Regions from separate parts of the Allobosea sp. GW822-FHT03F07 genome, predicted to be linked through region 1. Evidence: predicted binding sites of a transcription regulator. Region 1 holds the regulator's gene; each other region holds the start of a gene.
What was found. Region 1 encodes PhoB, which activates phosphate uptake and scavenging genes when phosphate is short. Its sites were predicted from a motif close to TGTCATNNANCTGTCAT; they were not measured.
Positions count from the first base shown of each region.

Region 1 (3,268 bases):
GAAAAAGTCGATGCTTTCGACGCTTGAACTCTCCCCGCAGACGCTCGATGCCGATGCCCCCGTCCGGATCGCGGTCAAGAACCTCGATTTCTACTACGGCGAGCACAAGGCGCTGAAGAACATCAACCTCGATTTCCGCGACCGCCACGTCACGGCGCTGATCGGCCCGTCCGGCTGCGGCAAGTCGACCCTGCTGCGCATCTTCAACCGGATCTACTCGCTCTATCCGGAGCAGCGCGCCACCGGCGAGATACTGCTCGACGGGCGCAACGTCATCTCCGGCGACATCGACGTGAACGAGCTGCGCTCGCGCGTCGGCATGGTCTTCCAGAAGCCGACCCCCTTCCCGATGTCGATCTACGACAACGTTGCCTTCGGCATCCGCCTCTACGAGAAGCCGCCGAAGTCCGAGCTCGACGACCGTGTCGAGGGCGCGCTCCGCCGCTCGGCCCTCTGGGACGAGGTTAAGGACAAGCTCAAGACCTCGGGCATGGGCCTCTCCGGCGGCCAGCAGCAGCGCCTCTGCATCGCCCGCACCATCGCGCAGAAGCCGGAGGTCATCCTCTTCGACGAGCCGACCTCGGCGCTCGACCCGATCTCGACCGGCAAGATCGAAGACCTGCTGGAGCAGCTCAAGAGCGACTTCACCATCGTCATCGTCACCCACAACATGCAGCAGGCGGCGCGCATCTCGCAGTACACTGCCTTCATGTATCTGGGCGAGGTCATCGAGTTCGCGCCGACCAACACGATCTTCATGAACCCGAGCAAGAAGCAGACGCAGGACTACGTCACCGGCCGCTTCGGCTGAACCGCTCGCGCTGCACAGGGACACACGCCGATGACCGAACATATCGTCCGCTCCTACGACGCCGAACTCGAGGCGCTGCGCCGCAGCCTCGCCGAGATGGGCGGCATGTCCGAGCGCATGCTCGGCGACTCCACCGTGGCGCTGGTGCGCCGCGACACCACGCTCGCCCAGAAGGTCATCACCGCCGACCAGCGGCTCGACAATCTGCAGCGCGATGTCGAGGAGCGTGCCGTGCTGACCATCGCGCGCCGCCAGCCGCTGGCCCAGGATTTGCGCGAGCTGATCTCGGCGATCCGCCTCGCCTCGGACATCGAGCGCGTCGGCGATCTCGCCAAGAACATCGCCAAGCGTGCGGTGGCGATCTCCGGCCAGTTCTCGCCGCCGCATCGCGCCGTGGTCGGGCTCGAGCATATGAGCCGGCTCGTCCAGGCCCAGCTCAAGGACGTGCTTGACGCCTATGCGGCCAACAACGAGCAGAAGGCGCTCGAGGTCTGGCATCGCGACGGCGAAATCGACGCGCTCTACACCTCGCTGTTCCGCGAGCTGCTGACCTATATGATGGAAGATCCGCGCAACATCACCTTCTGCACGCATCTCCTGTTCTGCGCCAAGAACGTCGAGCGCATCGGCGACCACACCACCAACATCGCCGAGACGATCCATTACCTCGTCACCGGCGAGTCGCTCGACCTCAACCGTCCCAAGCTCGACACCACCGATATCAGCGTCGAGGCGGTGACGGGGAATTGATGGAGTATCCATTGCGTCATGGCCGGGCTTGTCCCGGCCATCCACGTCTTGCGTCGTCGAGCGCTGTGACCAAGACGTGGATGCTCGCCACATGGTCGAGCATGACGGAATGTGTCGGCTGAATACCCAGAACGGAACCGCGCCATGCCCGCCCGCATCCTGATCGTCGAGGACGAAGAGCCGCTCACCTTGCTGCTGCGCTACAATCTCGAGGCCGAGGGCTTCGAGGTCGATAGCGTCGCGCGCGGCGACGACGCCGAGCTGCATCTGCGCGACTCGACGCCCGATCTCGTCCTGCTCGACTGGATGCTGCCGGGCCTCTCCGGCATCGAGCTCTGCCGCCGGCTGCGGGCGCGCCGCGACACCGAGCGTGTACCGATCATCATGCTGACCGCGCGCGGCGAGGAGACCGAGCGGGTGCGCGGCCTCGCCACCGGCGCAGACGATTATGTTGTCAAGCCGTTCTCGTTGCCGGAGCTGATCGCGCGCATCCAGGCGCTGCTGCGCCGGGCCAAGCCGGGCCATGTCGCGGGGCTGCTGACCGCGGGCGATCTCGAACTCGACCGTACGACCCGCCGCGTGCGCCGCTCCGGCGAGGAGCTGCATCTGGGACCCACCGAGTTCCGCCTGCTTGAATTCCTGATGCAGGCGCCCGGCCGGGTCTATTCGCGCGCGCAATTGCTCGACGCGGTCTGGGGTCGCGACGTCTATATCGACGAGCGCACCGTCGACGTGCATGTCGGGCGCCTGCGCAAGGCGATCACGCCCGGCGATGCCAAGGACCCGCTGCGCACGGTGCGCGGTGCTGGCTACGCCTTCGACGAGACGTTCGCGCGGGCGTGAGGGGGCTCTCTCCCTTTCGCACATCCGCGCGTCATCCCGGACAAGCCGCGTAGCGGCGCCGATCCGGGATCCATGCCTGAGCCGTTCCGGAATGAGTTCCGGGTCTGCGCTGCGCTTCGCCCGGAACGACAGCGCGCATTTGACAAACCCTCGATCCTCACCGCGGCGCCGCGATGATGATCGCCGCTCCCGCGAGGCAGACCAGTCCGCCCGTCACGTCCCAGCGATCCGGCCTGAATCCCTCCGCCGCCCAGAGCCAGGCGAGCGAGGCGGCGATATAAATCCCGCCATAGGCGGCATAGGCGCGCCCCGCGGCGTCGCTCTCGACCAGCGTCAGCAGCCAGGCGAAGAGGGCGAGGCAGACCAGGCCTGGCAGCAGCCACCAGACCGGCTTGCCGAGCCGCAGCCAGCCCCAGAAGGCGAAGCAGCCGGCGATCTCGAAGAAGGCGGCGCCGAGATAGGCGGCGATGGTCGGCATGATGCTGGCGGGTCGGGCTTTCCGGGATCGGACAGTCAGTCTAAAGCGAAGACCCTTCAGATGGAAACACGCCGTCATCCCGGACCAGCCGCGAAGCGGCGCCGATCCGGGATCCATGCCTGAACGGTTCCGGCATGGATCCCGGGTCTGCCTCCGGTCGCCCGGGATGACCGTGGAGAACGCGGGAACTTTATGCCAGACATCGCCATCATCGGCGCCGGCCCGGCTGGATTGATCGCAGCCGAGCGGCTGGCGCAGGCCGGGCATCGCGTCACGATCCATGAGCGGATGGCGTCGCCGGCGCGGAAGTTCCTGCTCGCGGGGCGCGGCGGGCTCAACCTGACGCATTCCGAGCCGCTCGACGGCTTTCTCGATCGCTACGGCGC
Region 1 covers NZ_JBXAND010000001.1:518,365-521,632, forward strand. Annotated here, with positions in the region: gene pstB (phosphate ABC transporter ATP-binding protein PstB) at 11-811, shown strand; gene phoU (phosphate signaling complex protein PhoU) at 842-1,561, shown strand; gene phoB (phosphate regulon transcriptional regulator PhoB) at 1,706-2,404, shown strand; gene AC1RMY_RS02510 (YnfA family protein) at 2,562-2,882, opposite strand; gene AC1RMY_RS02515 (TIGR03862 family flavoprotein) at 3,075-3,268, shown strand, end outside.

Region 2 (3,268 bases), on a different contig from region 1:
GCCGAGGAGCCGAGCCCGTCGAACAGGATGTCGACCTGGCCGGCGACGATGTCCTGCAGCGCCGGCCCGGCGCCGCGATAGGGGACATGCGTCAGCTTGGTGCCGGTCTGCAGCTTGAAGAGTTCGCCCGCCAGATGATGGGTCGTGCCGTTGCCGGCCGAGGCGTAGTTGAGCTTGTCCGGATTGGACTTGGCGAAGGCGATCAGCTCGGCAACCGTCTTGGCCTGGACCTTCGGGTGGACGACGATGACCTGCGGCGGTTGCGCGATCACCGCGATCGGGATGAAATCAGTCTGGATGTTGTAGTCGAGCTTCGGATAGAGCGCCGGCGCGATGGCGTGGTGGGCCGCGCCGACGAAGAAGCCATAGCCGTCCGGCTGCATCTTGGCGGCGGCCGAGGCCCCGACCGTGCCGCCGGCCCCGCCGCGGTTCTCGATGATGATGCGCTGGCCGAGCTGCTGGTCGAGCTGGGCGGCGAGCGGGCGGGCGAAGGCGTCGGTGCCGCCGCCGGCCGGGAAGGGGACGATGAAGGTGATCGGCCGGCTCGGCCAGGCCTGAGCCTGGGCTGTGCCGGCCGCGGCGATGCAGAGCCCTGCTGCCGCAGCGAGCACGGCAAGGGAACGTGATGTGGTCATGGAAACGGATACCTCCCTGTGAACGTTGCAAGCGGCTCTTGTCGGCCGCTGGTCATCCGCCGAAGCGGAAAGACAGTCATCGCGCCGGATTAGGGCATTCACCGATCCTCCTGACAAGCCTGTCATTTGGAAGGGAGTATCGGGACAGGCGCCAGCGCTGCTATGCCGGGTCGGTTCGCTAGTCCGCCACTCCCTTGCGCCAGATGCGCCCGGAGACCTCGTCGCATGAGCCGTCTCGACAGCTTTATCCGTCGCCTCGAGGCCCAGCGCCGCATGCTGGACTGGGCTGCGTCGGCGATCGCCGGACGTGCCGGCCTCGTGCTCGAACTCGGCCTCGGCAATGGCCGCACCTATGACCATCTGCGCGAGATCCTGCCGGAGCGCGACATCCATGTTTTCGAACGCGACGTCAGTCCCAATCCGGCCTCGATGCCGCCAGCCGACCGTCTGGTAGTGGGCGACATGGCGCAGACGCTGCCAGCCTTCGCTGCACGCCATGGCCGCAGCGCCGCGCTTGTTCATGTCGATGTGACAACCGGCGTGCCCGAGCGCGATCGTCTGTTGTTCGCCTGGCTGCCCGAACATGTCGTCACTCTGGCGGCTCCTGAGGCGCTGGTGCTCAGCGGCTGGCAACTCGATCACCCATCCCTCGTAGCGATCGCGCTGCCGGAGGGCGTCCCGCCTGGACGCTATTTCGCCTATCGCCGGGAAGGCTGAACCGGCGCGAGCCGAACCCCGCGGCGCAGCGGTCGGTGCCGCTTGTCGTGCACCCCGCGTGTCATGCACTCGTCATGGAGAACCGTCATGGCCCATCGCCCCGTGGCGATGCCGCCGAAGGACGGAGAGGGCGAGATATGGCGATCCACATCACTGGCGGGCAAGTGTTGCTCGACAATCTCGCGAGCACCGACATCGCTATCGATGGCGCGCTGATCTCCGCCCTCGACGGTCAGGCGAAACCCGACGCGCTTCGCCTTGATGCGACCGGCCTGCTCGTGCTGCCGGGCATCGTCGATTGCCATGGCGACGCCTTCGAACGCCACGTCATGCCGCGTCCGAAGGTCGCGTTCGACATCGACCTGGCCTTACGCGACGCCGACCGCGCGCTTCTCGCGAGCGGCATCACCACGGCCTTCCATGGTGTAACGTGGTCCTGGGAACCTGGGCTGCGCAGCAGCGAGAATGCCCGCGCCCTGTTCGAGCGCATTGCCGCGCTCGCGCCCGATCTCGGCGCCGATACGCGCTTCCATCTGCGGCACGAGACCTTCAACCTCGATGCCGAAGCCGAGATCCTGGATTGGCTCGCAACGGGCAGGGTCGGGCTGCTCGCCTTCAACGACCATACCGAAGGCACGCTGAAGACGCGGCACCGGCCGGACAAGGTCGGCAAGATGGTCGAGCGCTCCGGGCTCTCCGCCGACGGCTTCGCGGCGCTGGTCGAGTGCGTCTACGCCCGCAAGGACGAGGTTTCGGCTTCGGTGACCCGGCTGGCCGAGGCGGCTCGCGCGCACGGCGTGCCGATGCTCTCCCATGACGACATGACGCCCGAGATGCGGCGCTGGTATCGCTGCCTCGGCGTCACCGTGGCGGAATTTCCGATCGACGAGACCACCGCGCGCGAGGCAGCGGCCCATGGCGAGGCGATCGTCTTCGGCGCGCCCAATGTTGTGCGCGGTGGTTCGCATACGGGATGCCCGGCGGCTGAGGAGATGGTGCGCGCCGGCCTCTGCACGATCCTGGCTTCGGACTACTATTATCCGGCGCTGCTGCTCGCACCTTTTGTCCTCGCTCGCAACGGCTCCGCGGGATTCGCGGATGCCTGGGCGCTGGTTTCAAAGGCACCGGCCCGAACCTTCGGGCTGGACGATCGCGGCGTCATCGAGGCCGGCAAGCGGGCCGATCTCATCCTGGTCGAAGACAAGGCCCATCCGCGCGTGGTCGCGGTGATCGCGGCGGGCCAATTGGTCCATCTGACCAACCGGAACGTACTCGCCTGACGGGTCCGCTTTGGGCGCTCGCATTGGGGCTGGCGGCATCCTTGTAAAAAGCTCGGCGTTAGTATCTGAGGTGGACGATCCATCGGCGTTGCAATCGCCGTGTCGCACCAGCGAAGCCGCACAGTCCCGTCTTCGGTTCAGCTCACATTCGCTTTGCGACGATGAACAGTCGCGGAAAACGAAGCAGCACGCGCCCGTCGGGCTCGACGGGATAGGCCTGCGCGATCTTCTCGCGATAGCGCTCCAGAAACAGCGCTCGCTCGGCCTCGGGGAGGGGATCGATAAATGGCTTCAGCCCGGTGCTTATGAACCAGTCGACAATCGCCTCATGTCCCGCCAGGGCATGAACATAGGTCGTCTGCCAGAGATCGGTGTCGCAGCCGGCGCCCGCGAGCCAGTGGCGATAGTCGGAGAAAGAGCCGATCAGGGCCTTGGCATCGCGGGCGCGGGCCAGACGCTCTGCCCAGGGCCCGTTCGCCGCGACGTCCGCCATGGCGACATGCGAGGGTTCGGAGAGGTTGTTCGGCATCTGGACGGCGAGGACACCGCCGGGCGCCAGGCTGCGGGCAAGACGGGCGAACAGCCCGGCATGATCCGGGGTCCATTGCAGGACCGCATTGGCGAAGATGAGATCAT
Region 2 covers NZ_JBXAND010000002.1:92,772-96,039, forward strand. Annotated here, with positions in the region: gene AC1RMY_RS09010 (Bug family tripartite tricarboxylate transporter substrate binding protein) at 1-635, opposite strand, end outside; gene AC1RMY_RS09015 (class I SAM-dependent methyltransferase) at 861-1,352, shown strand; gene AC1RMY_RS09020 (alpha-D-ribose 1-methylphosphonate 5-triphosphate diphosphatase) at 1,490-2,632, shown strand; gene tam (trans-aconitate 2-methyltransferase) at 2,775-3,268, opposite strand, start outside.
Region 2: the regulator PhoB is predicted to act here: its motif matches at 1,412-1,428, upstream of AC1RMY_RS09020 (alpha-D-ribose 1-methylphosphonate 5-triphosphate diphosphatase).

Region 3 (3,268 bases), 400 kb from region 1:
AGGCCTAGGCCCGCGACGAGCACGAGGTCGGCCCGCAAGCCCGTCCCGACGGCGAGCAACCCCGCGATGGCGAAGGGCACGAGCGCCAGCGCGAGCGACCAGATTCGCGCGGCCGGGACCTCGCTCGACAGCCCGTCTGCGCTGCGCCGGACGAAGGAGGGCGCAGCCGCCTGAACCAGCCCGTAGCCGACGGTCCAGAGCGCCAGAAACGTGCCAACCATCGTGAAGGTCCAGCCCGAGGCGTAGAGGAAGACGGGGACGCCGACGACGAACCAGACATCCCGCGCTCCAAACAACGCGACGCGCGCGAGCGCCAGCAGGTTCACGCCGCGGTTCTTGGCGAAGAGTTCGCGGGCGCTCTTGCTGGCCCTGGCCTTGCCCATCATCGCCGGCAGTGAGGTGACGACGCCGAGCAGCACCAGACCGAGCATCGCGGCCATCGTCCAGAGCGCGCCCCTGAATCCCAGCGTCTCCAGAAGTAGCCCCCCGAGAAAGAAGCCGATGCCCTTCATCGCGTTCTTCGAACCGGTGAACCAGGCGACCCAGCGGAACAGCCGGCCTTCCGCGTCCTCCGCCCTCGCGGCCGCCTCGGCCACCTTGATCGCGGATTTCGAGGCGGTCTTGGTCAGATCCTTGGCGATGCCGCAGACGCCTTGAGCCATCACGACCCAGGCGACCGAAGCTGCTGCCGTCCAGTCCGGCGACAGGCCCGAGAGCAGCAGGAAGCCGAGGATCTGCGCGGAGAGCCCCACCGCCAGCATCCGCGTGATGCCGTAGCGCGCGACGAGCCAGCCGCCGATCAGGTTGGCGGCGATGCCGGCCGCCTCATAGAGCAGGAACAGGAAGGCGAGCGTGAAAGGCGAATAGCCGAGCCGGAAGAAGTGCAGCAGCACGAGCATGCGCAGCGCGCCGTCGGTCAGGGTGAAGCCCCAATAGGCCGCGGTGACGACGGCGTAGTTGCGCGAGCCTTCGGTCACAGGATCAGATCCCGACCCGCTCGAGATGGCAGGCGAGATCGACCATGCGGCAGGCATAGCCCATCTCGTTGTCGTACCAGGCATAGACCTTCAGCATCGTGCCGTCGGTCACCAGCGTCGACAGCCCGTCAACGATCGCGGAACGCGTGTCTCGCTGGTAGTCGATCGAGACCAGCGGCCTCGGTTCGAAGCCGAGGATGCCGGCGAGCGGCCCCTTGGCCGCTTTCTCGAACAGCGCGTTGACCTCGGCGGCGGTCGTCGGTCGCTCCAGTTCGAAGACGCAATCCGTCAGCGAGGCGTTGAGCACCGGCGCGCGCACGGCATGGCCATCGAGCTTGCCCTTGAGCTCCGGGTAGATCAGCGCGATCGCTGTAGCGCTGCCCGTCGTCGTCGGCTGCAGCGACAACATTGCCGAGCGCGCCCGGCGCAGGTCCTTATGGGGCGCGTCGACCACCACGTTGGTATTGGTCGGATCATGGATCGTGGTGATCTGGCCATGCCGGATCCGCAGGTTCTCATGCACGACCTTCACCACGGGGGCCAGGCAGTTGGTCGTGCAGGAGGCCGCGGTGACGATCGGGTGCCTGGCTGGGTCGTAGAGATGCTCGTTGATGCCGACGACTACGTTCAGGACGGACGCGTCCTTCACCGGTGCCGCCACGATGACGCGTTTGGCGCCGCGCTTCAGATGGCCCTCGATCGTAGCCGGCGTCAGGAACTTGCCGGTGCATTCGATCACGACGTCGACACCGAGATCACCCCATGGAACGTCGCCCGGCGCAGCCTCGGCGGAGAATCCCATCCGCCGATCGTCGATCCGGATGGCGTCCTCGCCTTCAGAGCCGATATCGGCGCGCCAGCGCCCCTGCATGCTGTCGAACGCGACCAGATGGGCGGTCGCGGCAGCCCCGCCCTTGATCTCGTTGAGATGCACGACATCGAGCCGGTTGCCGGCACGCGGATCGTCGCCCTGCCTATCGGCAACGCCGAGCGCCGCCCTCAGCGCCAGGCGCCCGATGCGCCCCATGCCGTTGATTCCGACCCGCATGATCCCTGCTCCTTCCGACGATGCCGGACGGTGCATCACCTGGATGAAGATGATATGTCAATATGTCGGTTGACGACGACATGTTGCTTATGCAGCATTGATGTCACATCGGCCGACATAACGAGATAGGGACATGGAAGCGGCTCCTCTCAAGGTTCTCTTCGTCTGCAAGGGCAACCATGCTCGCTCGATCATGGCGGAATCCATCATGCGCCGTCTCGCCGGCGGCACGTTCACGGTCTTCAGTGCCGGCTCCCAGCCTCGGCCCGAGATCAACCCCTTCGTCGTGCGGTTGCTTCAGTCGCTGAACCACGATCTGACGGGCCTGGAGCCCAAGAGTTGGGATGAATTTGCCCAGGCCGGCGCGCCGGAGTTGGATTTCGTGTTCACCCTGTCGGAGACCGCCGCGAACGCGGCGCCGCCCGACTGGCCCGGCAATCCGATGACGGCGCTCTGGACCTTGCCCGATCCCGCCGCCTTCGAAGGCAATGACGTCCAGAAGGCGCTTGCCTTCGCCGACGCCTACCGCATGCTCAACAACCGCATTTCGATCTTTGCGAGTCTGCCGCTGGCCACCTTGCAGGGCATGGCCCTGCAGCATCGACTCGATGCGATCGGAAAGGATATGGGGCGCGGTGAGCCGCGGCGCAGTGATCTCGGGCCAAGGGAAGACGTGGCGTGACGCAAAGGCCAGATGCTTCGAGGCTCGATTCCTCCGATGCGGTTTCGCTGCTCGGTGCGCTGGCGCAGCCGACGCGGTTGGAAATCTTTCGGCTTCTGATGCGCTACCGGCCTCATGGTCTCGCAGCCGGCGACATCGGCCGACTGCTCGCCGTGGCGCACAACACGCTCTCTTCCCATCTCGGCGCGCTCGAGCAGGTCGGGCTTCTGGCGTCGCGACGCGAGGGTCGCCACATCATCTTCGCTGCTCAGGCTCCTCGGGCCGACGCGCTTCTGGGATTCCTGTCCGATTCCTGCTGCGCGGAGGGGCCGGTCGGCTGCAGCGGCGAGGCTGCGGCGATTCCGGCGCGCCGGGACTACGCTGCCAGCGATCGACCCTTGCGGGTGCTCGTCGTCTGCACCGGCAACTCGGCGCGTTCGATCATGGCCGAGTCCGTTCTCAATCGCGAAGGCCTCGGGCGAATCCAGGCTTTCTCTGCGGGGAGCCGCCCGCAGGAAGCGCCGCATCCGCTCGCGCTCGGTCTTCTCGTCGATCTCGGCTACGATGTCTCGGGCATGCGTT
Region 3 covers NZ_JBXAND010000001.1:920,958-924,225, forward strand. Annotated here, with positions in the region: gene arsJ (organoarsenical effux MFS transporter ArsJ) at 1-977, opposite strand, end outside; gene AC1RMY_RS04370 (ArsJ-associated glyceraldehyde-3-phosphate dehydrogenase) at 982-2,025, opposite strand; gene AC1RMY_RS04375 (arsenate reductase ArsC) at 2,159-2,707, shown strand; gene AC1RMY_RS04380 (arsenate reductase/protein-tyrosine-phosphatase family protein) at 2,704-3,268, shown strand, end outside.
Region 3: the regulator PhoB is predicted to act here: its motif matches at 2,069-2,085, upstream of AC1RMY_RS04370 (ArsJ-associated glyceraldehyde-3-phosphate dehydrogenase).